Regions from separate parts of the Gracilibacillus marinus genome, predicted to be linked through region 4. Evidence: riboswitches for the same ligand, from Rfam matches in the RefSeq annotation. Region 4 holds a riboswitch; each other region holds the start of a gene.
What was found. Region 4 has a riboswitch for S-adenosylmethionine ahead of ACFOZ1_RS04190 (inorganic phosphate transporter). Riboswitches for the same ligand answer to the same signal wherever they lie in the genome.
Positions count from the first base shown of each region.

Region 1: it holds a riboswitch for S-adenosylmethionine, as region 4 does, so the genes downstream of both, ACFOZ1_RS01120 (bifunctional homocysteine S-methyltransferase/methylenetetrahydrofolate reductase) here and ACFOZ1_RS04190 (inorganic phosphate transporter) in region 4, are expected to answer to the same signal.
Region 2: it holds a riboswitch for S-adenosylmethionine, as region 4 does, so the genes downstream of both, ACFOZ1_RS14015 (methionine ABC transporter ATP-binding protein) here and ACFOZ1_RS04190 (inorganic phosphate transporter) in region 4, are expected to answer to the same signal.
Region 3: it holds a riboswitch for S-adenosylmethionine, as region 4 does, so the genes downstream of both, ACFOZ1_RS11675 (5-methyltetrahydropteroyltriglutamate--homocysteine S-methyltransferase) here and ACFOZ1_RS04190 (inorganic phosphate transporter) in region 4, are expected to answer to the same signal.

Region 1 covers NZ_JBHSDV010000001.1:226,657-234,278, forward strand. Annotated here, with positions in the region: gene galE (UDP-glucose 4-epimerase GalE) at 1-198, opposite strand, end outside; gene ACFOZ1_RS01110 (galactokinase) at 198-1,382, opposite strand; gene metE (5-methyltetrahydropteroyltriglutamate--homocysteine S-methyltransferase) at 1,597-3,882, opposite strand; gene ACFOZ1_RS01120 (bifunctional homocysteine S-methyltransferase/methylenetetrahydrofolate reductase) at 3,900-5,741, opposite strand; SAM riboswitch class I at 5,929-6,030, opposite strand; gene ACFOZ1_RS01125 (nitroreductase family protein) at 6,202-6,768, shown strand; gene ACFOZ1_RS01130 (bifunctional metallophosphatase/5'-nucleotidase) at 7,039-7,622, shown strand, end outside.
Region 2 covers NZ_JBHSDV010000005.1:97,699-105,320, reverse strand. Annotated here, with positions in the region: gene ACFOZ1_RS14040 (hypothetical protein) at 1-399, shown strand, start outside; gene ACFOZ1_RS14035 (glycoside hydrolase family 43 protein) at 644-2,191, shown strand; gene ACFOZ1_RS14030 (hypothetical protein) at 2,350-2,715, shown strand; gene ACFOZ1_RS14025 (cytochrome P450) at 2,862-4,103, shown strand; gene ACFOZ1_RS14020 (ASCH domain-containing protein) at 4,176-4,523, shown strand; SAM riboswitch class I at 4,776-4,903, shown strand; gene ACFOZ1_RS14015 (methionine ABC transporter ATP-binding protein) at 5,056-6,084, shown strand; gene ACFOZ1_RS14010 (methionine ABC transporter permease) at 6,074-6,736, shown strand; gene ACFOZ1_RS14005 (MetQ/NlpA family ABC transporter substrate-binding protein) at 6,748-7,581, shown strand.
Region 3 covers NZ_JBHSDV010000003.1:275,837-283,458, forward strand. Annotated here, with positions in the region: gene ACFOZ1_RS11655 (patatin-like phospholipase family protein) at 1-517, shown strand, start outside; gene ACFOZ1_RS11660 (DUF2515 family protein) at 578-1,690, opposite strand; gene ACFOZ1_RS11665 (glycoside hydrolase family 43 protein) at 1,840-3,351, shown strand; gene ACFOZ1_RS11670 (GGDEF domain-containing protein) at 3,632-4,735, shown strand; SAM riboswitch class I at 4,815-4,921, shown strand; gene ACFOZ1_RS11675 (5-methyltetrahydropteroyltriglutamate--homocysteine S-methyltransferase) at 5,035-6,141, shown strand; gene ACFOZ1_RS11680 (DMT family transporter) at 6,274-7,173, opposite strand; gene ACFOZ1_RS11685 (hypothetical protein) at 7,344-7,622, shown strand, end outside.
Region 4 covers NZ_JBHSDV010000001.1:953,788-961,409, reverse strand. Annotated here, with positions in the region: gene ACFOZ1_RS04210 (MDR family MFS transporter) at 1-727, shown strand, start outside; gene ACFOZ1_RS04205 (cell wall hydrolase) at 742-1,179, opposite strand; gene ACFOZ1_RS04200 (hypothetical protein) at 1,306-1,569, shown strand; gene cobA (uroporphyrinogen-III C-methyltransferase) at 2,335-3,108, opposite strand; gene ACFOZ1_RS04190 (inorganic phosphate transporter) at 3,101-4,168, opposite strand; SAM riboswitch class I at 4,260-4,361, opposite strand; SAM riboswitch class I at 4,591-4,698, shown strand; gene ACFOZ1_RS04185 (methionine biosynthesis PLP-dependent protein) at 4,830-5,936, shown strand; gene ACFOZ1_RS04180 (aminotransferase class V-fold PLP-dependent enzyme) at 5,929-7,104, shown strand; gene ACFOZ1_RS04175 (CoA-transferase subunit beta) at 7,367-7,622, opposite strand, start outside.

The DNA.
Region 1 (7,622 bases), 730 kb from region 4:
TTCTTCATTTGAAAAGACTTCACGTAAGAAATCAATATCACGAATATCTCCATGATAAAAAGTCGCATCTGGATGAATCGCTTCTTTATGACCTGTTTCTAGATTGTCAATGACGAGTACTTCATGTCCTTTGTCAATTAATTGATAAACGGCATGTGAACCGATATAACCAGCTCCACCTAAAACTAATACGCGCATTATTTTTCCTCCTTTAATTCCAACTCTTTCGCACCATCGCCAATTGCGGCAATGTAAAATGTTGGGCTATATCCAATTTTTTCTTCATAAAGTGCTGCGATATTCTCTTGGAATTGTGTCGTATGTGCCTTTTCTACAATGGCAATGGCACATCCACCAAAGCCAGCACCTGTCATACGAGCACCAAGTACTCCTTGTTGTTTCCAAGCATTTTCTGCGATTGTATCTAATTCTACACCTGTTACTTCATAGTCGTCACGTAAAGAAATGTGTGACTGGTTTACTAATTCTCCAAATGTAATTAAATCTCCTTCTTTTAAACGTTTCAATGCTTCGATTGTCCGAGCATTCTCTGCTACCGCATGTTTTGCGCGTTTTTGATGTGTTGGATTTTGGATAAGAGATTGATTTGCTTCAAATTGTTCTACAGTTAATTCACCTAAACTATGAATAGAAAGCTTTGTTTGTAAGTCTTTTAGTGCCATTTCACATTCGTTACGACGTTCATTATACTTAGAGTCAGCAAGTTCACGGCGCTTATTTGTATTAATAATCACGATATCGTGATTTTCTAAAACAATTGGTGCGTATTCATATGTTAATGTATCGCAATCAAGTAACATAGCATGGTTTTCCTTACCCATACCAATAGCGAATTGATCCATGATTCCACTATTGACACCAATGTACTGATTCTCTACTTTTTGACCGATTTTTACCATATCGATACGATCAATGTCTAGCTCAAATAAACTCTCTAATAGGACACCTGTTGCAAGTTCAATAGAAGCAGATGAAGATAGTCCAGCACCATTCGGAATATTTCCATAGAACAGTACATCAAAACCGCTATCGATAGAAAATCCTTCTAATAAGAAGTGTGCCACAACACCTTTTGGATAATTAGTCCAATCATCTTCCTTTTTGTAGCTAAGGTCGTCAAGATGTGTTTCCATTGCACCAAGTTCACTGAAGTTCTCTGAGTAAAAGCGAATGATCCGGTCATGACGCTTTCTTGCGATCGCATACGTACCAAAGGAAATAGCAGCAGGGAAGACGTGACCACCATTATAATCTGTATGTTCTCCGATTAGATTAATTCGACCAGGTGCGAAGAAGGCACGTGGCATTTCAGATGTATCAAATATTGCTTGAAACTTTTCAACTAAATGCTGTATGTTCATGTGTAATACCCTCCTAATAAGACTTAATTAAATTAATTAACTAAGATTATTGTACGTTATTTTGTGACTTCTTACAAGAGGTATTTGAAATTATGATGTTGGATTTTTTGTGATGTGGAATTAGAAAATAGAGAGGGGAGTGTGTTGCAAACATTTGAAGTCATACAAAAAATCAGCAGGAGTCAAAAATACCCCTGCTGATTAGTGTCAATTATTATTTTTTTACAGCATATTCCTCACGAACTTCTTTTGCTGATTGAATCATATTGCGTAATGCAGCGATTGTTTCTTCTTCACCACGTGTTTTTAATCCACAGTCAGGATTAATCCAGAATTGTTTGGCATCAATTGTGCGTAATGCACGTGTGATATTTTCTTTAATTTCTTCTACACTAGGAACACGTGGACTATGGATGTCATATACACCCAACCCAATTTCTTTATCATAATGGTTTATTTCAAACGTATCAATTAACTCTCCGTGACTTCTTGATGTTTCGATTGAAATCACATCTGCATCAAGTGCATCAATTACTTCAAAAATCTCGCTGAATTCAGAATAACACATATGTGTATGAATTTGTGTTGTTGGTTTTACAGATGCTGAAGAGATACGGAATGCTCTTGTAGCAGCATCAAAATATGCTGGCCATTTTAATTGATCAAGTGGCAATCCTTCACGTAATGCAGGCTCATCTACTTGGATAATCGTTACATTGCTCTCTTCTAATGCTAGCACTTCTTTCTCTAATGCTAACGCAATCTGTTCTTGTACAGTAAAGCGCGGTAATTCTTCATGAACAAATGACCAATTTAAAATTGTGACAGGTCCTGTTAACATACCTTTCACTGGACGATCTGTTAAAGATTGTGCATACACGATTTCTTTTACTGTCATTGGTTCACTCCAAGACACATCACCAACAATTAGTGGTGGTTTCACACAACGAGAACCATATGATTGTACCCAACCGAATTCTGTAACAGCAAACCCATTTAATTTCTCTCCAAAGAATTCAACCATGTCTGTACGTTCAAATTCCCCATGAACTAATACATCAATATCAAGGTCTTCTTGGATTTGAATCCATTTCTTTGTTTCTGTTTGAATAAATGCTTCATATTGTTCATTTGTGATTTCGCCTTTACGCCATTTTGTACGTGTGCTTTTTACTTCAGCAGTCTGAGGTAAGCTTCCAATTGTTGTTGTCGGAAGTAATGGCAATTGTAAATCTTCTTGTTGTAATTGAATACGTTCTGCAAATGGTAGTGCACGTTTTACTTCATCTTTGCTTAAATTAGCTAATTCTTCCGCTACACTTTCATTTTGGCGGTAAGGAGAATTACTTAATGCTTCGTGTGCTTTCTTGCTCTCTTGAAGTTCTGCTTTAATTGCTTCTTCTCCCTCATTAGCACCTTTCGTGATTGTTGTAATTTCTGCTAGTTTTTGATCTGCAAAGCTAAGTCCATCTAAAATAATTGGATCAATCTTCTGTTCACTTTCTTTTGTTACAGGCACATGTAATAAAGAACTAGATGGTTGTAAAATAATTGTTTCTGCTTTTGTTGCCTCTTCAATCTTACGCACTAAATCAAATGTTTTTGTAAGGTCTGCACGCCATACATTTCGTCCATTAACAACACCAGCAGCAAGTACTTTATCTTGTGGGAAGCCGATTTTTTCGATTAAAGGGAAATAATCTCCATGGATAAAGTCTAAACCGATACCATCAACTGGAAGTTTAATTACTTTGTCATAATGTTGTACCGTTTCAAAGTATGTTTGTAAAAGTAATTTTGCATTTGGTGTTGCTTGTTTAATTTGTGTGTACACTTCTTCAACTAATGAAATCTCATTTACAGTTAAATTCGTTCCCAAAATTGGCTCATCAATTTGAATCCACTCTGCACCAGCTTCAACTAGTTCATTGATTACTTGTGTGTACAGTGGAATAAAGGATTGAACGATTTCGTTTAATTGATTGTCGTCATATCCTTTAGCTAACTTTACGAATGTAACAGGACCAACTAATACTGGTTTACCTTTAATACCTAATTCTTCTTTTGCTTCATTAAAATAACGTAATGCGCGGTTTTCTACTAATGATGGCGTCACATCATTTAATTCAGGCACAATATAATGATAATTTGTATTGAACCATTTTGTCATTTCAGCAGCAACAGCTTCTTTGTTACCACGAGCAATGGCGAAATACGTATCAATTGCAGTAGGATCTAATTGTTGGAAACGTTTTGGAATGACTCCAAAAGAGATAGCAGTATCTAATACGTGATCATAAAAAGAGAAATCATTTACAGGAATCCATTCAACACCAATGTCTTTTTGTTTCTGTAAATTAGCTAAACGTAATTTCTTTGTTTGGGAAAATAGAGACTCTTCAGTAATACTTTTGCTCCAATAAGATTCTAGTGCGCTCTTCCATTCGCGGTATGCACCTATACGTGGGTATCCTAAGTTTGAACTGATATAATTTGTCATTGTCATCGTACACTCCTTTAGTTTGTTTGAACTTGTTCACTTATTTTTTGAATATATTGCGTTAATTCTGTTGTAATTTGATAATGCATAAATGGCGTAATAAGATAAATACCATTAAAATAATTGATTGCTGTTTGAATGAGTTCTTTGGATATTTCTATTCCTTCTCTTATTGCATCATGGCGATTAGTTTGTGCTTGCATTCTTGCTCTTACCTCATCGGATAAACGCATACCAGGTACTTCATGGTGAAGGAATTCTGCATTTTTGTGTGAAACAAGTGGCATAATCCCAATAAAAATCGGTTGTTTGATATGCTTTGTTTCGCGATATAGCTTTACAATTTGTTCGTGATGGAAAATAGGTTGTGTAAGGAAATAATCTGCTCCGTGTTCCACTTTCTTCTCCATTCGTTTAACAGCCTTTTCTAAATTTGCAACATTTGGATTAAATGCAGCTGCAACTTTAAAGTCAGTCTTCTTTCGTAGAGAGGAACCAGAGAAGGAAATTCCTTCATTGCATTGTTTCATTAAACGGATTAACTCAAATGATGTCGCATCAAATACAGAAGAAGCGCCAGGGAACCCTCCAATTCTTGTTGGATCACCAGTAATTGCTAGAACATTATGAAATCCTAATGTATGTAAACCCATAAGGTGCGCTTGTAATCCTATTAAGTTGCGATCACGACACGTTAGATGAATAAGTGGCTCTACAGGTACATCTAGTTCTTTCATTTTTATTGCCATTGCTAAATTACTAATTCTAGGTGTTGCTAGTGAATTGTCTGCTAATGTAATAGCATCTACACCTGCATTTCCTAATTGCTTGACACCTTCAAGAAAATCGTCAATCTCTAGATGTTTAGGAGGATCTAACTCTACAATGACAGTAGGTCTTTCTTTTACTTTATCAAGTAGAGATGGTTGTGTTTGACTTGGTGGGTTTTCCTTTTTTGTGATGATAATGGGTTGATCCACAATTTTCTTTGATGTGATTGGTTCTAACCCTTCAATACCTTCTTTTAATGCACGAATGTGGTCAGGTGTTGTGCCACAGCAACCGCCAATAAGCCGTACACCTTGATCACGAAAACTTTTTGCGCATTTTCTGAAATAGTCTGTATGTTTACTATAAACAAGCTTTCCATTCTCATATGCTGGTAAACTAGCATTAGGAAAAGCAGATAAGTATGCTTTTTCTAATAATGGAATAGGTGTTAATGATTCAATCATGTGATGTGGACCTAATCGGCAGTTAATTCCAACAACATCTGCGCCTAATTGTTCTAGTTCTAGAAAGGCATCGTGTAACAATGTCCCATTCTCTAATACACCAGGCTCATGCATAGTAACATTTGTAATAATCGGTAAAGATGTTTCTTGACGAACAATTTGTAATACGGTAGATAATTCTTCAAGGTCATAATATGTTTCTAACAAGATGCCATCGACACCTTCTAATAACAATGAAAAAAGTTGTTCTTTAAAACTACGAACAATATCCTTTTGGGAAGAGATTAGCTTCTGAACGCCACGAATACCTCCAATTGTCCCTAATACGAATGTATCTTTATTAGCCGCTTGTTTTGCTAATTGTACTGCTTTCACATTTATTTCATGAACCTGATCTTCAAGACCATATCTTGCTAGCTTGATATAATTCGCACTATATGTATTTGTTTGAATAATATCTGCACCTGCATTAATGTATGAATGATGTACTTGTAAGACTTCATCAGGTTTGGTTAAATTAAATGCTTCAAAGCAATGATCGACACCATGTGCATAAAGTAATGTACCAATTGCCCCATCAGCGATGAGAATTTGATCGTGTAAAGCATTGCGTAAGTCCTTCATTTCACTCACCTCTTTTCGATTATAGTTTGTGGTCATGCATATGCATCAACATTCAATAATATTACCTCTTATCCATTGATTCATTTGTTCTTAAAAGATTGAGTCATTGCATATCCATCCGTTTTTTCTTAGATAACCAAAAAGACCCTTCATCATGAAAGATGAAGGGTCTAGTACGCAATGACGTTCCTCATCTTTCAAGCATATGCTTGCTGGAATTAGCACCTTGTCTAATTAGACGGTTGCTGAGGTATCGTAGGGCCAGTCCCTCCACCTCTCTTGATAAGAGAAAATATTTAATTTATTGAACGGATGACAATATATTACATTATAAAAAAAATTAAATCAAGGGGTTTTAACAAAAAAACTTGAAAAAATTACCTTGATTTCAAACTATCTTGAAATATTCCGTGTTACATGGTATGATTGAAAATGATTCTCATTACTAGGAGGGATAGCTTTGGAATTAAAACAATTAATCATGGAGCGTCGTTCTATTTCAATATACGAAAATAAAGAAGTATCGACAGAGTTAATCAAAGAATTGCTTAATGTTGCTGTATGGGTACCAAATCATAAAATGACAGAACCGTGGCGTTTTGTATTTGTGACAGGGGAGTCAAAACGCAAATTAGCTGAAATTAATCGTCAAGTAGCAAAAGAAAAAGCAAAAACAACAGATCCTGTCGAGTTAGAGAAGATTGGAGAGACAGGCTTTCAAAAAATTATGCAAGTACCGTTGATTGTTTTTGTTATCAATGAATTGAATCCAATCGAAAAACTTATTGAAGAAGATTATGCATCAGCAAGTTGTTTAATACAGAACTTTAGTTTATTAGCATGGGAAGAAGGAATGAGTGTATTTTGGAAAACGGGTAAATTAACGTTTTGCGAGGAAACGAGTGAACTTATTGGGGTAAAGGATAATGAGAAGGTAATTGGTTTATTACAAGTAGGTTATCCAGCGAAAAAGCAAAATCCAATTCCGAGAATCAAAGCAACAGATCGAATAACTGAATTAAATTAGAAAAAATTACGTCTGCCAATAGACGTAATTTTTTTTATGTGAAATGGTAATAAAAAAAGCCGGTGAAATTACTTCACCGACAACAAGAAAAAGGGGCTATCATTTTGTGAGAAAGCAATCTTCGCAGTATTGCTTAATTTGGAACACTTTAACTATATCAAATAAATGAAAAGTAGTTGTTAAATCTAGGTAAAGAAAGTGTAAAGTTTTTCCTCTTATGATAGAGAAAAAGGTATACTAGAATTACTAATTTACAAGGGAGTGACGTTAATGGGTAATTCTATTTCAATCTGTATTACAAGTGATGTGCATGGTTATCTAGTGCCAACTAATTATCGAGATGATCAAAAAGAAAATATAGGTTTAGCAAAACTCACAACAGTAATCAATAGAATCAAAAATAAACAACCGACATTACTTATTGACAATGGTGATTTTCTTCAAGGAAGTCCATTTACGTATTACTTTGCTAAATATTATGAGCATTTGCCTAGTCCCATCATTGATGTGTATAACTACTTACAATATGATGCAGTAATTTTAGGTAATCATGAATTTAATTATGGATTAGATTACTTACAAAAATGTATGAAACACAGTCAATTTCCTTGGTTGTCATCCAATATATTAAACAAAGATACAGAAAAACCATATTTTGGTGTTCCGTATGTCATAAAAATGATAGAAGGAAGAAAAATTGCGATTATCGGTGTCACTACACACTATATTCCTAATTGGGAAGATCCGAAACATATCGAAAAACTCTTATTTGAAGATGCAGTTAAAGCAACTAAAAAATGGGTGAACTATGTCAAAAATAAAGAAAGTCCTGATGTGATCATTGTTAGTTATCA
Region 2 (7,622 bases), on a different contig from region 4:
GGAATTACTGTTGAAAATAATGATTTATATAGCCAATTGAATGAAGTGATTAAAGCAGACCCAAAAGCTGGGCTGCCTAATGATTTCAGTGTATATCCACATGATATTGTCTATTTTGATGATAATAGTAGTTCTGTATTATTTATCGGAGTCAATCGTTTAGACGCACCTATTCGAAACATTTCTTTTGATTTAACATTTGGAAATAAGAGTGGGGAGTATATTTTTGATGCAGAACCAGTAGCATTAACAGAGGATTTCATAGGGATATTAGAGAAAGATAGTGCAGTGCCATTTCTAATTGAAATTACTCCTGAGGAAGAAGCATTATTTATGGAATTAACGGAAGATAACGTTGAGTTAAGACTAGATAATGCGAATATAGACTTAGTAGAATAATCACTCGATAGAACAACGAACTTTTGTATGTTAAAAAGTTCGTTGTTTTTCATTTGGAAAAAAATTTATAAATAAAATAAAAAAAGCGTACTAGTTTTGAAAGAAACATCTATACATTGTCAGGTTTTAAATTGTGTGTATTTTGTTATGGTAGTAAGTAGTGAGGATTTACTATCAATTTATAAGTGTAAATGTAAAGGTTTACAAATTTATATTCATCATACAATAAGGAGATGTGTACATAATGAAAACATTTAAAAACCCAATTTTGCCTGGCTTTTATCCAGACCCTTCTATCTGTAGAGTAGAGGAAGATTATTATTTAGTAACATCATCATTTACAAATTATCCCGGTGTACCAATTTTCCATAGTAAGGATTTAGTGAATTGGAAACAAATCGGACATGTACTTGATCGACCATCGCAATTGCCATTAGATGGCCAACGTCAATCTCAAGGAATCTTCGCACCGACGATTCGTTATCATGATGGTGTCTTTTATATGATTACAACAAATGTAGGACATGGTGGGAATTTCTTTGTTACAGCAACAGATCCAGCGGGTCCATGGTCAGATCCATATTATCTAAATGCACCTGGTATTGATCCATCATTATTTTTTGATGATGATGGAAAAGTCTATTATCATGGTACAAGACCTGCGCCAGAAGGTGAGAAGTATAGTGGGAATTGGGAAGTATGGATTCAAGAATTGGATTTAGAAACCAAACAATTAATTGGAGAGCCTGTCGGATTATGGCGTGGGGCACTAAGGGACGTAATTTGGCCGGAGGGACCACATATTTACAAAGTAGATGGGATGTATTATTTACTCATATCTGAAGCAGGTACTGGACATCATCATGCATGTTCTGTTGCTAGAAGTGAGCAGATTAAAGGGCCGTATGTTGGTAATCCAGGTAATCCTATTTTGACACATCGTCATTTAGGAAAAGAATATCCAATTGTAAATGTTGGACATAGTGATTTAGTACAAACACAAAATGGAGAATGGTGGGCAGTAGCTTTAGCATCAAGAATCTACGGTGGTTATTATAGAAACCTTGGTAGAGAAACATATCTTCTTCCAGTAACATGGGAAGATGGTTGGCCAATTTTTAGTCCGGGCAGTGGGAAGTTAGAGATGGAATACAAGATTCCAAATCTCCCACAAGGTGAAATCGTTGTAGAAGATTTATGTGACCATTTTGACGACAAGGAATTAAATATGAAATGGAATCTACTACGTACGCCTAAAGAAGAATCGTATAGTCTTACAGAGCGAGAAGGTTTTGTTTCCTTATATCTTCGACCTGAAGCAATTACTAAATTAGAACATCCAAGTATTCTATTGCGTAAACAACAACATATTCAATTTACCACTTCTACGTGTATGGAATTCTCCCCAGAAACTAAACATGAAGAAGCGGGGGTTGTTCTTCTGCAAAGTAGTGAATATCATTACAGATTTGTTGTAACAAATGCACACAACGAGACGATCATTACATTAATCAAATGTGAAAATGGAGAGGAATCTATCCTACACCAAGCACCAGTACAACATGATAAAATCTATTTAAAGGTTGTAGCATTTGGCCAAGATTTATCCTTTTATTATGGAGAAAGTCAAGCTAACTATCAATTACTTTGTGATCAGATAGATGGGCGAATTTTGAGTACAGATGTAGCGGGGGGCTTTGTTGGTACTCAAATTGGCTTATATGCAAGTAGTAATGGAGAAAAGTCAGACAACAAAGCATATTTTGATTGGTTTGAATATAGTTCTATCTAAGACGTTGTTTGCTTATCTATAACCTTTTTAAAAGATGAAGCCTTACGTGTATTTTCTTAAAATAGGGGAATATATAGATGTAGAGACATAAAAATAATCCACTCATCGAATAATGAGTATGTGAGGATTTTTTTAAGACATCAGAAAGGTTGATTGAAATGAAAAAGGTTATAGGACTTAGCCTACTTTTATTACTACTTGCAGCGTGTAGTGCAGATAATAATGGAAGTGCAGAAGAAGTGAAAGTAGATGCAACGACACAAGAAGATGAGGAAACAGAAGTAGAAAATACAGCAAACGAATCGGAAGAACAGAAAGAATTAGCTATTATTAAAGAACATATTGATGTGGATGCGTACGAAATGAAAATAGAAGAAGATAATCCACATACACGAGTAATGTTCTTTATTGATGAGAATGACGAAAAAGTGTATAAAACCGTATTGGTCAAAGATACGAATAGATTAAAGATCATTCATTTAGGTGAGGAAGGTCTACTTTTTAATGATACTATTCCTTCTTAATGAAAATAGAAAGAGATAGCTTCTGTATATTGCAGGAGCTATTTTTTTGTATGTTAAAAATGGAATTGATTGTGATTCTATTCTTTCGTTTTTCTCTCGCTTTTTGGGGAATATAATACTAAACAGCTAAAAGGAGAGTTATATAAATGGAAAACAACCATCCAATGCCTAAAGAAAAAGGTATCGATCATACGATTCAATTGTTAAAAGAAGGCTATCATTTTATTATGAATCGAAAGGAAAAGTTCGATTCAAGAGTGTTTGAAACACATTTACTTGGTGAAAAAGCGATTTGTTTAGTTGGTAAAGAAGAAGCGGAATTATTTTATGATGAAACAAAATTCACTAGGAAAGATGCTGCTCCAAGCAGAGTGAAAAAAACTTTATTTGGAGAAGGTGGTGTGCAAGGATTAGATGATGCGCCCCATCACCATCGGAAAGCAATGTTTATGTCTCTTATGACAGAAGAAAAATTACAACAACTCAAGCAATTAACGAAAGAAGAATGGGAGAAAGAATTTCGTCAGATACAAGATGAAAATATTGTAGTATATGAGAAGGCAAAATCCGTTTTAACAAGGGTGGCAATGAAGTGGGTAGAGATTCCGGTAGAGGATACAGAAGCGGATAAGTGGTCAGACGAATTAGCAGATATGTTTGAAAAAGCAGCATCGATTGGACCAAAACATTGGAAGTCGCGCTATTCAAGATCAAAGATGGAGGAATGGATGGAAGATTGGATAGAAAAAGTACGGTCAGGAAAAGTAAGTATTTCCGAAAGTGCACCACTATACCAATTTTCTTTTCACAAAGATCTAGATGGAGAATTACTCGATAAACAGATCGTAGCAGTGGAACTATTGAACTTATTACGTCCAATCGTTGCAATTGCTGTCTATATTGATTTATTGATGCTTGCGATGCATGACAATAAAGACGAAGTTGCCCAAATGAATATAGATGATGAGAAACAAGTAACAAATTTCATTCAGGAAGTAAGAAGATTTTATCCTTTCTTCCCATTTGCAGGAGCAAGAGTGAAAGAGACATTTACTTGGAATGGGTATGTATTTGAAGAAGGTACACTTACTTTATTAGATTTATACGGGACAAATCATGATCCTGCTATATGGGAAAATCCAAACCAATTTCAACCATCACGATTCCATGATTGGAGCAGAAGTCCATTTGATTTCATTCCACAAGGTGGTGGCGAATATCTGATTGGTCATCGATGTGCAGGAGAATGGATTACAGTAGATATATTGAAAACAACAATAAAATTTTTCGTACAACAATTAGCATTTACTTATCCTAAACAGAAATTTGAGTATGACAATAATGATATACCACCATTACCTAAATGTGAGATTCGATTGCGTGCATAAGTATTCCTATTTGTCTATAGACTGAGAAACGGGTAAAATGGGTGAGAGAATATAAAGGTAGGTGTCATATGAATGGAATCGAAACAAAATAATTCCTTACCACCAAAAACTTGCTCCATCGACCGTTTGATTACAATTCAATCAGATATAGATAAAGTATTAGAAGGAAAAAAAACAGCTACGAGAAGAAATGGTCGATATGCAGATATCGGTGAGATTATGGTATTAGAAAATCGTTCATTTCAAATTGATCGAGTGTACGAACAAACGCTAGGTGAGCTAACAGACGAGGATGCGTTAAGAGAAGGATATGAGAATTTGGAACAATATAAAGAATCTATTCTTGCAATGCATCCAGGTATGCCATGGGTCCCTAAAATGAGAGTGTGGGTACATGAATTTAGCGAAATGACAGAATAAGAAATTGCAAAAGTTTATATAGGTTAAGTTTAATTGATAAACAAAATGGTGTGGATTATTAATGGAAACAAAAAAATCTACGCCATTTTTCTTTGGATATAAAAACCTAGTATTTCTATATGGATAGCGATTACAAAATAAAAATACTGAAAATTTCCAAAATTTAAATTTAACTAATTGCATTGACAATCAATTATATTTCTAATAGAATTACAACATTCACAAAAAATTTCATACAATCATACATCATGATTCTTATCTAGAGAGGTGGAGGGACTGGCCCTGTGAAACCTCGGCAACGGGTTTTATTCAATATATTGAATAAAAAGAGCGTGCCAATTCCATCAAGTATACAAGAAATGTTACTTGAAAGATAAGAAGAGCTAAAGAGACTATACGTATAACGAATCTCCTCTTCTTATCTTGAAGTGGGGATTTTTTTATTGCATAAAATAAGTAATTTTTATATAAATAATTATTTGACTATTTCCTCAACTAAGAATCCTACAAATTTTCAGAAAGAGTGATAACAATGATTGACTTCCAGCATGTGACAAAAAAGTATACAACTAATGATAAAACAATTACAGCTGTCAACGATGTAAACTTAGTTGTACAACGTGGAGAAATATTCGGTGTAATTGGTTTTAGTGGAGCGGGTAAAAGTACATTAATCAGATGTGTGAATTTACTTGAAAGACCAACAGAAGGAAAGATACTAGTTAACCAAAAAGATTTACTCACATTATCTCAAAAGGAATTACGAGATGTGCGTCGAAAGATTGGAATGATTTTTCAACATTTTAATCTATTAGAATCAAAAACAGTCTTTCATAATGTGGGGTTTCCTTTATCACTAGCAGGTGTACCAAAACAAGAAATCAAAAGAAAAGTAGAATCATTACTAGAATTTGTTGGACTAGCTGACAAAGCAAATCATTACCCAGAGCAATTATCTGGTGGGCAAAAGCAACGTGTCGGTATAGCAAGAGCATTAGCTACAGACCCTGAAATACTGTTGTGTGATGAAGCAACGTCTGCATTAGATCCACAAACAACTAGTTCCATACTAGATTTATTAAGAAAAGTAAGAGAAGAATACCATATTACCATTTTAATGATTACACACGAAATGCAAGTCATTAAAGAAATATGTGACAAAGTTGCTGTGATGGAAAATGGAAAGGTAATTGAAGAAGGGACCATTTTTGATGTATTTTCAAATCCAAAGCAACAGACAACTCGCAATTTTGTAAAAACAGTGATGAATGATGAGCTACCTGCATCTGTCTTAGAGAAGATATATCATCCTAAAGATAATAGTAAAGTATATCGATTAATATTTGTCGAAGATTCTACAGAGATTCCTTTAATTTCTGAAGTTGCTAAGAAGTTCGATGTGCATACAAACATATTATTTGGACAAATCATTGAATTACAACATCAACCTTTTGGAAATTTAATTGTTGAGTTACAAGGTGCGACAGTTGAGATAGAAGCAGCCTATGAATACATGAAACAACGCGTATCAATAGAGGAGGTGAAAGAGAATGGATATTAAATTATCGACATTTTGGCCAAATATATGGGAAGCAACGATACAAACATTACAAATGGTTGGCTTTTCACTATTATTTTCTTTACTTATTGGTATCCCGCTTGGAATTATTTTAGTTATTACAAGACCAGGAAATATAATTGGAAACCAAACTTTCTTTTTCATATTAAATGGAGTGATTAACTTTTTACGATCCATTCCTTTTATTATTTTAATGGTAGCAATTATTCCATTTACTAGAATTATAATTGGTACAACAATAGGAACAGCAGCTGCAGTAGTGCCATTAGTTGTATATGCAGCGCCATATATCGCAAGGTTGGTGGAAAGTAGCTTATTAGAAGTCTCACCAGGAGTCATCGAAGCAGCGGAAGCAATGGGGGCAAAACCTCATCAGATTATATTTCGTGTGTTAGTTCCAGAAGCATTTAGTTCATTAATTCTTAATATAACCATCGCAACAATTGGTTTAATCGGTGCTTCCGCAATGGCAGGTGCTGTAGGTGGTGGTGGCTTAGGTGACTTAGCGATCGCATATGGATATCAACGTTTTGAAACAGATATTATGATTGTCACTGTATTATTATTAGTTGTATTCGTACAACTTGTGCAATCATTTGGAAATAAATTATCAAAAACATCTAGAAGAAGATAGGAGACATACACATGAAAAGAAGAACTTTGATAGTAGCAGTAGCTATATTATCTATTATTGGTATTTTAGTAGGATGTGGAAAAGAAGCGAGTAAAGAAGAGGAAGTAACATTAAAAGTAGGATTAAATGGATCTGGAGTCCCTATTTGGGAATTTGTAAAAGAGAAAGCGAAAGAGGAAGGCATTAACTTAGAACTAATCGAATTCGCTGATTATGTACGACCAAATATGGCTTTAGCAGATGGTGATATTGATTTAAATGCATTTCAAACCGTTTCCTATTTTGATTCATTTATTGAAGAAAGAAATATTGATTTAGTTCCAATCGCAACAACATTAATTGCACCAATGGGTTTCTATTCTGAAAAAATCAAAGATATTAGTGAAGTGCCAAATAATGCGAAAATCGCACTACCACAAGAAGCGACGAACATGGGACGCGCATTGTTATTAGCAGAACAAGCAGGCTTAATTACACTTGAAGAAGGTTTTGATGGAAATGGTGATTTATCATCCATCACAGAAAATCCTAAAAATATTGAATTTGTACCAGTTGTAGCTGCACAAACACCAAGAGTTCTACCAGATGTAACGGCATCTATTATTAACAATGGTGTTGCTGTAGAAGCAGGTTTTATTCCTGTACAAGATGCAATTTTTATTGAGGATGATAATGCTGCACCATATATTAATATTATTGCAGTACGTGGGGATGAGAAAGACAAAGAAGAATTTCAAAAGATTGTAGAAATATTCCAAACAGAAGAAGTTGCGAATCATATTAAAGAAGTATTTAATGATTCACTAATTCCGACATTTGTACCTTTAGAACAAATTGGATGGTAAGAGATAATAAGGGATACGAGACTGATTTGTCAGGATCTATC
Region 3 (7,622 bases), on a different contig from region 4:
TGTTACGGATTGTATGACAGGTGAATCTATTTATTATAAAAAATCTAAACATGGGAAAGATTTGTTACAAATATTAAGAGCTTCAAGCTCCCTCCCGTTAGTTGCACCAGCTGTTCAATACGACAATCGAATTCTAATGGATGGTGGAATTAGTGATCCGATACCAATTAAACAGTCGATTAAAGACGGAAATACTAAGAATGTTGTCATTTTAACTAGAAATAGAGGATATTACAAAAAACCACAATCATTCAATTGGTATCTTCGAAAGAAATATCAACAGTATCCAGGGTTATTAGCAGCAATTGAAAAACGTCACAAAGTATATAATGAAACACTCCAGTTTCTATTTGAAGAAGAGAAGAAAGGGAATGTCTTTATTGTTTGTCCATATGAGAAATTACAAGTAGGTAGAGTGGAAAAAAATCAACGAAAATTATTAGATTTGTATAATCAAGGTTGTAAAGATATGAATAATCGATTAGACGATTTAGAACAATTCATTGCAGCAGTATAATATGAAGTGTTCTATGGAGAAGTGCTTCCTTACAAAATTTGTTATGTTTTGTAGGAAGCATTATTTAAATTTTTGTTTAGTAAGAATAGCAAGTTCCATTTTATTTAATGCTTGACAATAGCTATCGGAAACAGGTGATGGTTGGACTTTCTTTTGCTTACGATAATAAGCGAGAATATTCGTATTTTTATACCAATCCCCTCTTTTGCTTGGTGTATGGTCAATGTCTTTCCATGCATGCACAAGAACAGGACTATAAATTTTTTTAGTAAGATCAACCAAACTACATCCCTCTATAATAGGATAAAATTGGTGGTTAGAGGGTGGATTATTTACCTCATGAAATAAATCTGGCCAATAATCTTTTCTAGATCCTGTATGTGAAGTGTTTTTCGCATAAGTAAGAAATTGGCTGAAGTAGTCTTTATGAAACAATAATGAATAAAGGGATTTCCCAATAGCAATTCTTTCTTTTAATAATTGAAATTGTTGAATGGATTGTCCGAATAAATCCCTAGATGGTGTAGGGAAAAGTATAAAATTCAATTGGAACCAATCTTGTACTTTCAAATCAATACTTTCCATTATAGTTGCTTTGTAATGTGCATTTTGTATTACGCGTTCTTCAATATAGTGTTGCTCATTAATAATTAAAGCAACTGTTAATAACGAGGCATCTTTATATGTATAATAAAGTCGCCAATTGTGTTCCATAAATACGGACACTCCAAAATGTGATAATAAATGAAAATAATCTTTATTTTCTTTTTTACAATATGCATATAGCAAAAGTTGTGGATATGCATCTTGGAATATTAACCAATTACATCTCTCTAAGAAGAGGAAAAAATACTCTTGTTCTTCTTCATTAAGTAAAAAAGGTAAGTAAGTACCTTTTAGGTCTGTCATATTCCAACCCGCATTTCTTGATACCATATGTGCTAAAAAAGCCCAGTCAATTTCCTGATGATCCAAATAAAACTCTAAGTAAGCACTCGTTCTTGAAATATTATTCTTATTTGCGATGGTAGTTCTCTTCTCGATTTCCTTCACTATTTTCAATTCATTTGCTGTAAGACTTTTCAAAATAGATTTATGTGAGTTTAAATTTTGTTTTAGTTTTTTAACTAATGGATTGCTAATCATATGTGCATCTCTCCAATCTAACAACATTCTTATCCTCTACTACTATTTCTATTCATAACGCTATTTAATTAGTTACATTATTGAATACTTTGAAGAAATGTAATTGCTAATATGTACGTATACATTTATAATGTAAGTGATTACATTATAATAATAAAAGAAATGAGGAATCTAATGTGACTCCTATCACACTTACAAACCCATTATACTGGACGGATATACCTGATGTAGACGTAATAAGAGTAAATGACATGTTTTATATGATCAGTACAAGTATGCATACAATGCCAGGTTGTCCGATTATGAAGTCTGTCAACTTAAGAGATTGGGAAATTGTTTCCTATGTTTTTGACAAGCTAGAGGATAACCAGGAACATTATTTGATAGAAAAAAAGGGAATTTATGGACAAGGATCTTGGGCAGCTAGTTTGCGTTATGAGAATGATACATATTATGTATGTTTTTCAAGTAATGATATGAAAAAGTTCTATATCTACCAGACAGATGATATTGAAAAGGGTGAATGGAAACGTTCTGAAATTGATGGGATATATCATGACCCTGCATTACTATTTGATGGTGGAAGAGTTTTTGTGATTTATGGATGTGGAGACATAAAAATTGTAGAATTGACAGAAGATGTGACTCAGCTAAAAGAGTCTGGTATTAATCAGATTTTATTACAAACACCAACTGATAATATTGGCTTAAGATGTGAAGGGTGTCATGCATACTATATAAATGGTTACTATTATTTATTGTTTATTGAATGGCCAACAAATGGAAATGAACGACGTAGACAAATATGTTATCGTTCGAAGTCACTTTTGGGTAAATATGAAAGAAAAATTATTTTTGATGATGATTTTGGTTATAAGAATAAAGGTATTGCACAAGGTGCGATTTTTGATACACAAGCAGGGGATTGGTATGCAATGCTTTTTCAAGACCATGATGCAGTAGGACGAATTCCATATATTTTACCTGTACAATGGAAAGACAATTGGCCAATGATTGGTGTGGACGGTAAAACACCAGAACAGATAGAATTACAATTACCAAATGCTATAACATCTCCTATAGTAATTAGTGATGAATTTCATTATACAGATAATGCGCTCTCTTTACAGTGGCAATGGAATCATAATCCGATGAATGAATGTTGGTCATTAACAGAACGAAATGATCATTTACGATTACGTACAAGTAGAGTGGTTGAAAATGTGCTTGAAGCACCAAATACATTAACGCAACGTACAGAAGGCCCAACTTGTGAAGCAAGGATAAAGATAGATTGCACGAATATGCAAATAGGTGATGTTGCTGGATTAATCGCCTTGCAGAGTAATTTTGGAACAGTAGGAATAAAAAAAATGGATGAAAATCACTTTGAAATCCAGATGACTAAATCAAAGCAGAATCAGAATGAAGTGATTATTGATAGGAAGGAATTCGCTACACCTATCCTTTATTTGAAAATTCGTTTTCAGTATGAGGATAGTATCGATCAAGCTACATTTTATTGGTCTGATAATGAAGTTGAGTGGAACAACATCGGAGATATTTTGCAGATGAAGTATACATTAGATCATTTTATGGGATATCGAATAGGGATATTCAACTATGCAACAGAAGTAATTGGTGGTCATGTAGACATAGATTATTTTCGATATAAAAAAATTAAATAATAAATAGTATTGAAGCAAAGTAAATACTGGTAATCGCAGCATTTACTTTGCTTTATTTATAGATAAGGGTAAATAGTATTAGCTTACAGGTATATTTATCTATAAAATAGATTTATAAATTTTTACAATTGTTCTTTTCTTTTTTTATTTTATACCATACAATGAGATAGTAGGTAATCTTTGGTTTGTAATATTTCCTTTTTTTATCTAAATTAATAGGTTAAATGGTATAGCCATAATTTACCTGTTCAATCATTCTACTTCATTGAAGGTGAAAATCGTGTCATTACATAATGGTCTACATATTAACGAAAAAATTTGGTCAGAAAAAATAATCCAAATATATTGGATTATGGTATTCATGGCTTTTTTAGGACAATTTATTAGTTTTTTTATTACGCTTTATTATTTTCCTGATAGCATTATGAGATTTATCTTAGAAAAACTTATACTCCCGACATCGATTCAAGTAATTATTCTGTCCATCTTGTCCTATCTAGTAAGATACAAAAATTACTATAATACGAAGATGATAACAATTATCGGATCACTTGCAGCATTTGTGACTGTTTCTAGCCATCCAAATGTACCAGGTTTACAAGTATTGTTTCTTCTAACGATGTCTGTTATTGTGATTTATTTTGATGAAGATAAATTGCGTTTCAGTCTATTCATAAATATGTTGGCATTAACATGTGTGTATATATTTCCAGAGGTAAGAAGTGCTGTAACCGTATACGAATATGTTTCATATATGTTCGTACTATGGGCTGGTTACCGTGTTTACTTATTAGTGCTAGAGCGCGGTAATGAAGTAATGACATTTATACAAAAGGCAGATGAGAAAGAGAAAGAATTAATTGTAAAAAATGCAATCATGGATCGTTTAACTAAAGTAGATGCTCTTACAAATTTATATAATCATAAAACATTTCATCAATATTTAGACTTTTTATATGATCAAAGTATAAAACAAGGTATGCCACTACAATTAGCAATAATCGACATTGATAATTTCAAATCTATCAACGATACATTCGGTCATAGTATTGGCGATATTGTGTTAAGAAGGGTTGCGACAATTATATCAGAGCATATTACAGAAGATGATATTGCCGCTCGCTATGGTGGAGAAGAATTTGCTGTTTTATTAACAAATAAAGATCTTTCTACTGCTTATAACAGAATTGATCATTTAAGACAACAAATTGCTGAATGTTATCATGAAGAATTAAATGGTTATGTGACAGTTAGTGTTGGACTGAAAGAATTAGATAAAAGTATCACGAAAGTAGATTTCTTCCATCAAGCTGATGCAATGTTATACAACGCAAAGCGTACAGGTAAGAATAAGGTTATTTCAGAGGTTATGGAAGTTTGTTGATTTTTCTGAAAATTAGACTTGCATTCTTTTAACTAGTAAGTTATAGTAGTTTTATTGTAATTAAAATTAAATCATAAGTTTCTTATCCAGAGAGGCGGAGGGATTTGGCCCTAAGATGTCTCAGCAACCAGTCGATATGACCCGGTGCTACTTCCAAAAGACTGCATGTAGTCTTAAAGATAAGAAGATTGACTTTGTTTATATAAAGGCCTTCTTCTTAGAAGGTCTTTTTTATATGATTAAAACAGAAACAATCCTTCACTTACAAAACTGGATAAGGACAGAAAAGGGGATTAGAAATGACAACAAAAACAATTACAGCACCATTCAAAGCAGACCATGTAGGAAGTTTACTAAGACCAGACAGATTATTAGAAGCAAGAAAAAATTTTCAAGCAGGTCAGATTACATACCAACAGCTTCATGAGATTGAAAATGAAGAGATTGCCCGTATTGTGGATAAACAAATAGAAGTAGGATTAGAGCTTGTGACAGATGGAGAATTTCGTAGAAGATTTTGGCATACAGATTTTCTTGAACATTTAAATGGAGTAGAAGGATATGTACCAGAAGTTGGTTATATTTTTAATGGTGAAGAAGAAACAGAAAAATATAATATAAGAAATACGGGAAAAATCTCATTTAGTGCAGATCATCCATTTATCCAAGATTATAAAGAATTCCATGCAATTGTGGACGGGAGAGCTGTGGCGAAACAAACAATCCCTAGTCCAAACCAACTTTTTAATGAAGGCATAAGAGACGTAGCAATCTATCCAAATGTGGAAGATTATGCGAATGATATTATTAAAGCATATCAGGATGCGATACAAGCCTTTTATGATGCGGGATGTCGTTACATTCAATTCGATGATGTCTATATTGCAGGACTTTCATCTCCAGATATTCCGTTTAATGATGGTGAATTTTCTCGTGACTACTTAATTGATTTAGCATTACGTGTAGTGAATGGTGTTTTAGAGACGAAGCCAGATGATTTAACTGTTACAACACATTTATGTCGAGGGAATTATCGATCTAATTGGGCTTTCTCTGGTAGCTATGCACTAATTGCACCTACATTATTTGCGAAGGAAAAAGTAAACGGATTTTTCTTAGAGTATGATGACGATCGTTCAGGTGACTTTGGTCCATTAGACTATATACCAAATGGAGGAGCACATGTCGTATTAGGATTAGTTACATCTAAAAAAGGTGAACTTGAAGATAAAGAATTGATTAAGAAACGTGTAGAAGAAGCAACAAAATATGTCCCTTTAGAACAATTATGCCTAAGTCCTCAATGTGGCTTTGCATCAACACACCATGGAAATAAACTAACAGAAGAAGAACAATGGAATAAGCTTCGTTACATTGTAGAATTATCTAAAGAAATTTGGAATTAATTATTCATATATGCTTGTGGAAGAGAAGCTGGGACATACGTATTGTTCTAGCATAAAATCCAAACGATTCGGTAAATAGTTTTCGAATCGTTTGGATTTTTTAATTAAAGAATGCTTTTGTCTCAATTTCTTTTAACTTGCTTTAGGTAAACGCACACGCTTATTCTTTTTCCCCTTATATTGTCCTATTATTAAACCTACTATAACGATACATCCTCCGATGATTGATATTAGACTTGGTAGTTCTTTTAATAATAACCAAGCCACAATTACTGCAATAAAAGGTTCTACATAAAGAAATGTAGAAATGGTACTTGCATTCCCGTAAGATAATGCAATCGCCCATGTTACATATGCAATCGCAGCAGGAAAGATGCCTACATAAATAGTCGCTAGATGTGCATCCATTGTCGCATGACTAATTGTTGTAATTCCGTCTACAAATAAGAAAAAAGGAATTGTACCAATCCATGTAACGTATGCAGTAAATTCGATAGGTTTGTATCTTTTCAATAAAGGTTTTTGGAATACAGTAAAGAATGCTGCAGCAATTGCAGAGATGAAAATAAAAATTGTGCCTTTATTGAAGTGAAATGCGCCACTGTTTGAACCTAATGATATAATTATTAAGCCGATAAAACCAATAATAAGACCGATCCAACCATAGATAGAAATCCGTTCTTTCAAAAATAACATAGCAAAAAATGTTGTGAATATTGGTACAGAGCCAATGATCATACCAGCAGTTCCAGCAGAAACACTTACTTCACCGAATGTTACTCCAATATGGTATATAGAAATACCTATGAAACTTAGTAGTAATAAATAAAGAATATCTTTTAAATAAGGCAGTCGGAAGTTCGTAGTTGGCCATAATGCATACACGATAAAGAGCAATGATGCGATAATATATCTCATTAAAACAAGATGACCAGGCTCATATCCACCGTGTAAGCTGATACGAATAGCTGCAAATGTGGAACCCCATATTGAGACAGTTAGTGAGGCAAATAGAAATGCGCGTATAGTCATGATGTCACCCCTATCTTACAGTTAAGTAACCTTATATTATCACTCTGATAAACGTAACATCATTAACTTACAAATACAATACGATGTTATATATAAAAATTGAGATGTAAGACTATACAATCACATGAATTGGAGTATAATAATCTCATGACATCATAGGGGTGATTGGGTTGGAGAGACATTTTATCAATCAGTTGTTAGGGTTGCAAGGAAGAGAATTAAGAATGATATATACACTATTATTTTTAGATAATAGCTATTTATTAAAAGACAAGAAGGTTTCTTTACATACATATATAGAAAAGAAAGTAAGCGAATTGTCTAAAAGTGACGTAATGCTACAAATGGATATATTTCTTGAAATAACAAGGATTTTTAAGCTTAAGGGATTAGATTATCAAATAGAAGAGAACATCTATCAGCAAGCAAAACACATACTACAAAGTATT
Region 4 (7,622 bases):
AATGATTCCATTATTTCTATGGAAAGACAGATTAATTGTAATTGCAAACATTTGCGCACTGTCCTCAGGGATGATTATTTTAGGTTTGTCTAGCTTTCTACCAACATATGTCCAAGGTGTCATGGGAGAAACTGCGATTGTAGCTGGATTTGCACTCAGTACGATGTCAATTGGATGGCCAATCTCATCAACCATTGCTGGACATCTAGTCATTCGAATTGGTTTTCGTACAACTGCAATTTGTGGAGGGACTTTTCTATTAATTGGAACATTTTTATTTTCTCTACTAGATCCTAGTAAAGGTCCAATCTATGCGGCTGTTAGTTCATTTGTCGTCGGATGTGGAATGGGATTAAGTAGTACAACATTCATCGTCTCCATTCAAAATCATGTGGACTGGAATTTGCGTGGTGTCGCAACATCATTACATATGTTTATGCGTATTATCGGAAGTGCTGTTGGTGCATCATTCTTAGGAGGACTTTTAAATCAACAAATGCAACAATATTACCAAAAGCAAAATGTCGAATTAGATGTTGCAAGTACAGATATGCTACTTGATGAATCAACGAGACAAACATTATCTCAAACTGAATTACATACACTACAAGATGGATTGACATTTGCATTGCATCATGTCTATATCGGGTTATTTATTATTGGAATTTTTACATTTATCATGTGTTTGTTCTATCCTAAAATACAGCTAGAAAAAGCAGGAGACTAATCTTCTGCTTTTTCTTAAAAAGTTTGATATACAGATGGGCATTCACTATTTAATGGTGTAAAAAAGCAATGACTCTTGTACCTGCCTGAATTCCATTGTCCATACCACTGTGCAGGACACGCCCCTTCAGGCATGAAAAACCATAATGAATAACTCGCTGGGTGATACCTCGTTCCTTTAATTACCTCTCTCGCTAATTCAATATCATTTTCCCTTGCTCGTTGATAGAAATACCCTTTCTGTGTTGCTTCAAATCCTCCAGGCGATTGAAAAACCATTCGAGAAATCGTATTAATATCGCGAAAATCAAGACATTTTGCTTTTACTCGATTTACCCCAACATTTCCCACCATTAACATACCTAATTTCCCATCACCTTCTGCTTCTGCACGCATCAATCTCGCTAACAACTTCACATCTTCCTCATTTGCCTTAATTACAGCCACGCTCATTCCTCCTTTGCCTACTTCCTATATATTCAAAGTGGAAATAAAATGTACCATACCTAAAATTATAGTGAAAGCGGTATCGGTTCGTGATATACTAGAAATAAGACTTCATACGAGGGGGCGCTATCATTGAAACTAACCAATATGATTCTGCATAAAGATATTCTATTGATTCATACAGAAATTAATAATAATGATTATATATTTACAGTCCAATGGAAAACACCTTCTGATGGGAAAGGTGGTAGATGGGAATTGAAATCATACCTCAATAACACAACAGGTAAAAAAGATTTAGCAGAAGCTACCATTCGAACATTTTTAAATCAAATTAATCCGAAATGGGACTGGGAGGAAGACCAAAAAGAGATTGAACGGGTATTAGGAAAATAGTTTTTCGTGAAGTATCGGTTGATGGGGCCGATACTTTTTCTTTTTTGGGGACTGGTGAGTATTTATCAGCCCATGTTCTTATGGGTTGTGGGTGATTTAATGTGATATCTACCTGTTTCTCTCATTGTTGGAGGGGGATATTTTCATCGGATGGGTGGATATACGCTTTATCTACCTTTCTTTCCACATACATCGGCCGATATAACACATTATCCTCCTCACTCTCTCGTAACTCGGGCGATATTTTCATTGGATGGGTGGATATACGCTTTATCTACCATTCGCTACATTTTATCTGCCTTTCTTCCCACTTACACCGGCCGATATAACACATTATCCTCCTCACACTCTCATAACTCGGGCGATATTCTCATCGGATGGGTGGATATACGCTTTATCTACCATTCGCTACATTTTATCTGCCTTTCTTCCCACTTACACCGGCCGGTATAACACATTATCCTCCTCACACTCTCATAACTCGGGCGATATTTTCATCGGATGGGTGGATATACACTTTACTACCTTCCGCTACACTTTATCTACCTTTCTTCCCACTTACACCGGCCGATATAACACGTTATCCCCCTCACGCTTTCGTAACTCGGGCGATATTTTCATCGGATGGGTGGATATACGCTTTATCTACCTTCCACTGCATTTTATCTGCCTTTCTTCACTCTCACATCGGCTGATATAATGCATTATCCCCCTCACCCTCTTGTAATTCAAGCTAATAAACCACATATCACTCAATAAAACTCACTAAACACTCGCTCCATTTGTAACAACTGTTTGCTTTGTCGCAATTTGCTCGAACCATTGTAATTCTTCATGTAATGACACCACATCACCGATCACAATCATGGATGGGTTACTTATCTCATGCAATCTTGCTTCAATTGTATCCAGTGTACCGATAATTGTTTTTTGGTGAGCAAATGTTCCCCAGTGGATCATCGCAACAGGTGTGGATGGTTTTAATCCTGCTTTTATTAAATACTCGGCTGTTTTTGGAAATTGACGGACTCCCATATAAAAGCAAAGTGTATCTGCACCTTTTGCTAAGTGTTCCCACTCCTCACTAGTTCGCGCATCAGGATTGGATGCATTAATAAAGCTTACAGAGCCACTAATACCGCGATGTGTCAATGGAATACCCGCATATGCCGCTGCGCTAATTCCAGAAGTGATACCAGGCACGATTTCAAATGGGATATTTTCTCTACTAAGTACTTGGCCTTCTTCTCCACCACGACCAAAAATGAATGGGTCGCCACCTTTTAATCTTGTCACAACTTTTCCTTGTTTTGCATAGAAAACGAGCAAACGATGAATCTCATCTTGAATTACACCATGTAATTTCGGTTCTTTCCCACAAAAAATGAGTTCCGCACCTTCTTTTGCTTCTTCTAATAAATCCATATTTATTAAACGATCATATAATATTACATCCGCTTCTTGAATTGCGCGCAACCCTTTAACTGTAATCAATTCTTTGTCCCCAGGTCCCGCTCCAACTATATATACTTTACTCATTCGCCTGCCATTCCCTTCCGATTTTTTTGTCAACTTTTACTTCATACTTTAATAATACAAAAGTTATGACGATTGTGAGTATTAATAATGTCACAGTATAGAAAGATTTTTGTACAAAAATTTCTGTTAAGCTATACGCGATGACTAATGAAATCACAGGTGACGTTACCCATACCTTTACAATTTGATGAATAATACGCTGTTTCCATACGAGTTTCCAGCTTTTTGTTGCGCTAATTCCAACAATTGCTGTTGTCGTTACTTGTGTCATTGGAATTGGCATACCGAAAAATGAAGCAATAATGACTAATACTCCTGTTGTACTTGAAATAACCACACCATTTGCTAATGATAGATTGGTAATCTTCTTTGCATTTGTTTCTAGTACTTTTCCACCAAATAAGAAACTACCAAATGCGACAACAATCGCCAATAATGGCAAACCTACTTCCATTGAGACAATACTTGCACCAACTAATGGTCCTAGTGCATTTGCTACATTATTCATTCCTGCAGCAATTGCTTCGAAAAATCCTGTAATTAATAATAGAATTGCTAATACTTTGTGCGGGATTTTCCATTTAATCCGATGCCCTATTTTTACTCGTAACTTCTCAAACGTATACGTAATTAAAAAAGCAATGAATGGAATGATTAACCATAGACTTACAATTTGTATGACATTTGTGACATATAATTGTTGAAAAGAAATTCCGATACCAACAATTGCACCAACCGTTACTTCACTTGTTGACAATGGAATTCCTATATAATTCGTAATGAGTAACGTCCCTCCAGCTACAAGTAAGATAATTGCAGCAATTGGTACATCAATAATTTCTTCAGAGATGATTCCTTTACCTAATGTGTTCGTCACATGCTGACCGCCCCATAATGCACCAACAATCGCACCAATCCCTGCTAAAAAAAGAGCCATTCTTCTTTTTTTAATGACTTTTGCACCATAGACAACGCCCATGCTTGCGGCAGAACCACTTGCTCCTATATTAAAGGCAAACAGACAAGCTGCTAATATCGCAATTGTAACTAACATATCCATTCCTACTTCCTCATTTAGATTATATGTGCAGAACATTCTTTAGTTTGCAAAAAAACTCCTACTCTTGGCAAAGGTAGAAGTTCATCTCTACATCTTATCTACCAAGTTCATATCCTTGCTGGAATTAGCACAGTGCATTTTGCCTGTTGCTGAGATTTCCTCGGGCCAGTCCCTCCATCTCTCACGATAAGAATTTATCTAATTTTCGAAAAAATGAAACAATGATTTGTATTGAATATAATGGCAATTAATTCGATTGTCAATATACATTTCTTCCCTATAATAGCGGAAAATAGCTAAAAACCCTTATATCCCATGCATTTACTAGGTTTTAAATTTTTTTTATTTTTTTATTGAATTCTCATGCAATAAGATGTATGATGTATTGTATAGTATTTCCATAAAAACTAAATAGTTGTATACACTTATCAAGAGAGGTTAAGGGACTGGCCCAGTGATGCCTCAGCAACCAGCATGTTTTTTGTGCATGGTGCTAATTCCAGACGGTATATTTATACCAAAGATAAGGAGAAAATAAACCTTACGTAACAAGAGGCATTCTTCTTATCTAGAAGTGCGCCTCTTTTTTGTATTTTTTTTAACTTTTTTACAAGTGTATAGAAATAGAATATGAAATGACATTAGAAAGTGAGTGGTCTTTGTGAAACATTTAGAAACAATTCTTGCCCAAATAGGCAATCGTACAGATCCTAGAACAGGTGCCGTGGAAGCTCCAATCTATTTATCTACTGCATATCAACATCAAACAATTGGTCAATCGACTGGTTTTGATTACACAAGAACAAAAAATCCAACACGTGATGTCGTAGAGTCAGCAATTTGTGAGTTAGAAAATGGCACGAGAGGATTTGCATGTTCATCAGGTATGGCAGCAATTCAATTGGTACTTTCTTTATTCAAACATGGCGACCATATTCTCGTGACAGAAGATGTGTATGGTGGTAGTTATCGTTTATTTCAACAATTTGAACAATTATATGGAATTAAACCAATCTACGTCACACCAGATGAAATCGAAACATCAATCACGGAAGAAACAAGGGCAATTTTTATCGAGTCTCCAACTAATCCATTACTAATCGAGTTAGATTTAGATGAAATCGCAACAATTGCCAAAAAACATGACCTATTATTCATTGTGGATAATACCTTCTACACACCATATATACAAAAACCTATATCTAATGGCGCAGATATTGTTGTGCACTCAGGAACAAAATACCTGGGCGGTCACAATGATGTATTGGCAGGATTAGTTGTTGTAAAGGGTGAGCAATTAGCAGAAAAAATAACGTACTTACATAATGCTATTGGCGCAGTTCTTTCTCCATTTGATTCGATGTTGTTAGCGCGAGGAATGAAGACATTGAGTCTACGAGTAGAGAGACAACAAGAAAATGCTAGAGAGCTAGCAAAGTATTTACGTTCCCATGAACTCGTTACAGATGTGTTGTATCCAGGGAAAGGCGCAATGCTAAGCTTCCGTATAGAAGATAAGCGAATGGTTAAACCATTTTTAGAAAATCTGTCTACTATTCTATTTGCAGAAAGCTTAGGTGGTGTGGAAAGTTTCATCACATACCCGACTACACAAACACATGCAGACATTCCATTTGAAGAACGTGAGCGACGTGGTGTCTGTGAACGATTATTACGCTTCTCTGTAGGGATTGAGCATGTGGAAGATTTGAAGCGAGACTTAGATCAAGCATTACTGAAAAGCAAGGAGGAATTGGCACATGTCTAAACATCAATTTGATACAAAAGTCATCCATGCAGGAGTACAAAGAGGATTTCAAGAGAGAAAAACAGGTGCTGTAAATCCACCTATTTACCAATCTTCTACCTTTCACCAAGACCAATTAAATCAGTTCGGTCCATTTGATTATAGCCGCTCAGGTAATCCGACTCGCGAGCTAGTGGAAGAAACGATTGCGGTATTAGAAAATGGCTACAAAGGATTTGCCTTTGCATCTGGCATGGCTGCAATATCTAGTGCTTTTCTATTACTAGAATCAGGTGACCATGTTGTGATTACAAAAGACGTCTATGGCGGAACATTTCGCTTTGTGAGTCAGCTTTTAACACAATTTTCTGTTGATCATACCTTTGTAGATATGACAAATATAGAAGAAATCGAAAAAGCTATCCAACCTAATACGAAAGTCATCTATATCGAAACACCAGCAAACCCTTTGTTACAAGTAACGGATATCCGAGCAGTTGTCGCATTAGCAAAGGCAAACAATGCATTAACATTTCTTGATAATACATTTATGACACCACTCTACCAGAACCCGCTAGACTTAGGTGTCGATATTGTACTGCATAGTGCGACGAAGTTCTTATCAGGACATAGTGATATTATCGCAGGCTTAGCAGTGACGAATGATGAGGAATTGGCGAAAAAACTTCAATTTGCACAGAATACATTTGGAGCAATTCTTGGGGCTCATGATAGTTTTACATTATTACAAGGAATGAAAACACTGGAGACACGATTAGAAAAATCGACAAAATCCGCAACACAAATTGCAGAAATTCTTGCAAACCATGACGCCATTGAAAAAGTGTATTATCCAGGATTAGCATCACACAAAGGACATGACATTCATTTTAGCCAAGCAACAAGTGGTGGTGCTGTATTATCCTTTTTATTAGATGAAAAGATAGACAGCAACCGATTTGTTGAGCAACTCGAACTCCCTGTGTTTGCGGTTAGCCTAGGTGCAGTTGAATCAATCTTGTCCCATCCTGCTACAATGTCACATGCTGCGATGCCACCACATGAGCGCCAGGCTCGCGGTATTGATGATCGACTTTTCCGCTTATCTGTTGGGATTGAAAATGTTGATGATTTAATTGAAGATTTGCAGCAAGCACTAAAGCAAGCGGCTCTAGTTAAAAATGCTTAAACAACAAAAAGTCAACCCATTCCAAGTCATATATATATATTGGAATGGGTTGATTTTATTAGATATCTCACTAACTTCGGGCGATATATTCTCGCTAAGGGTAGATATAGTGAAATATCTACCCACCACATTTATTTATCGCCCTAAATTGAGAATAACACGGGCGATATCTCTTATTATCTACATATATAGCACACTGTTAAGGGGGATAATTAATTTATCTCATCATTAACTCCATTTCTCCAACGCTCATGAGAGATAATCACCCAAACTCTGCCGCACGATAATTATGTGGATCAATTTTTCGTAATATTGCTAATTCTTGTGTTGTTGGAGCTTTAGTATATCGAATTTCATCATACAATAACGGAAAACCCGTGTTTTCTTGCACTTCTTCAATGGTTGTATGTGGGTGAATTGAATCCAAGTGCAGCTTACCATCCCTATATTCAAATACACACAATGGCGTGATAATCTTCCAAAGGTTCCCCCTTGTTGTAACAAAGTCCACTTGCTCA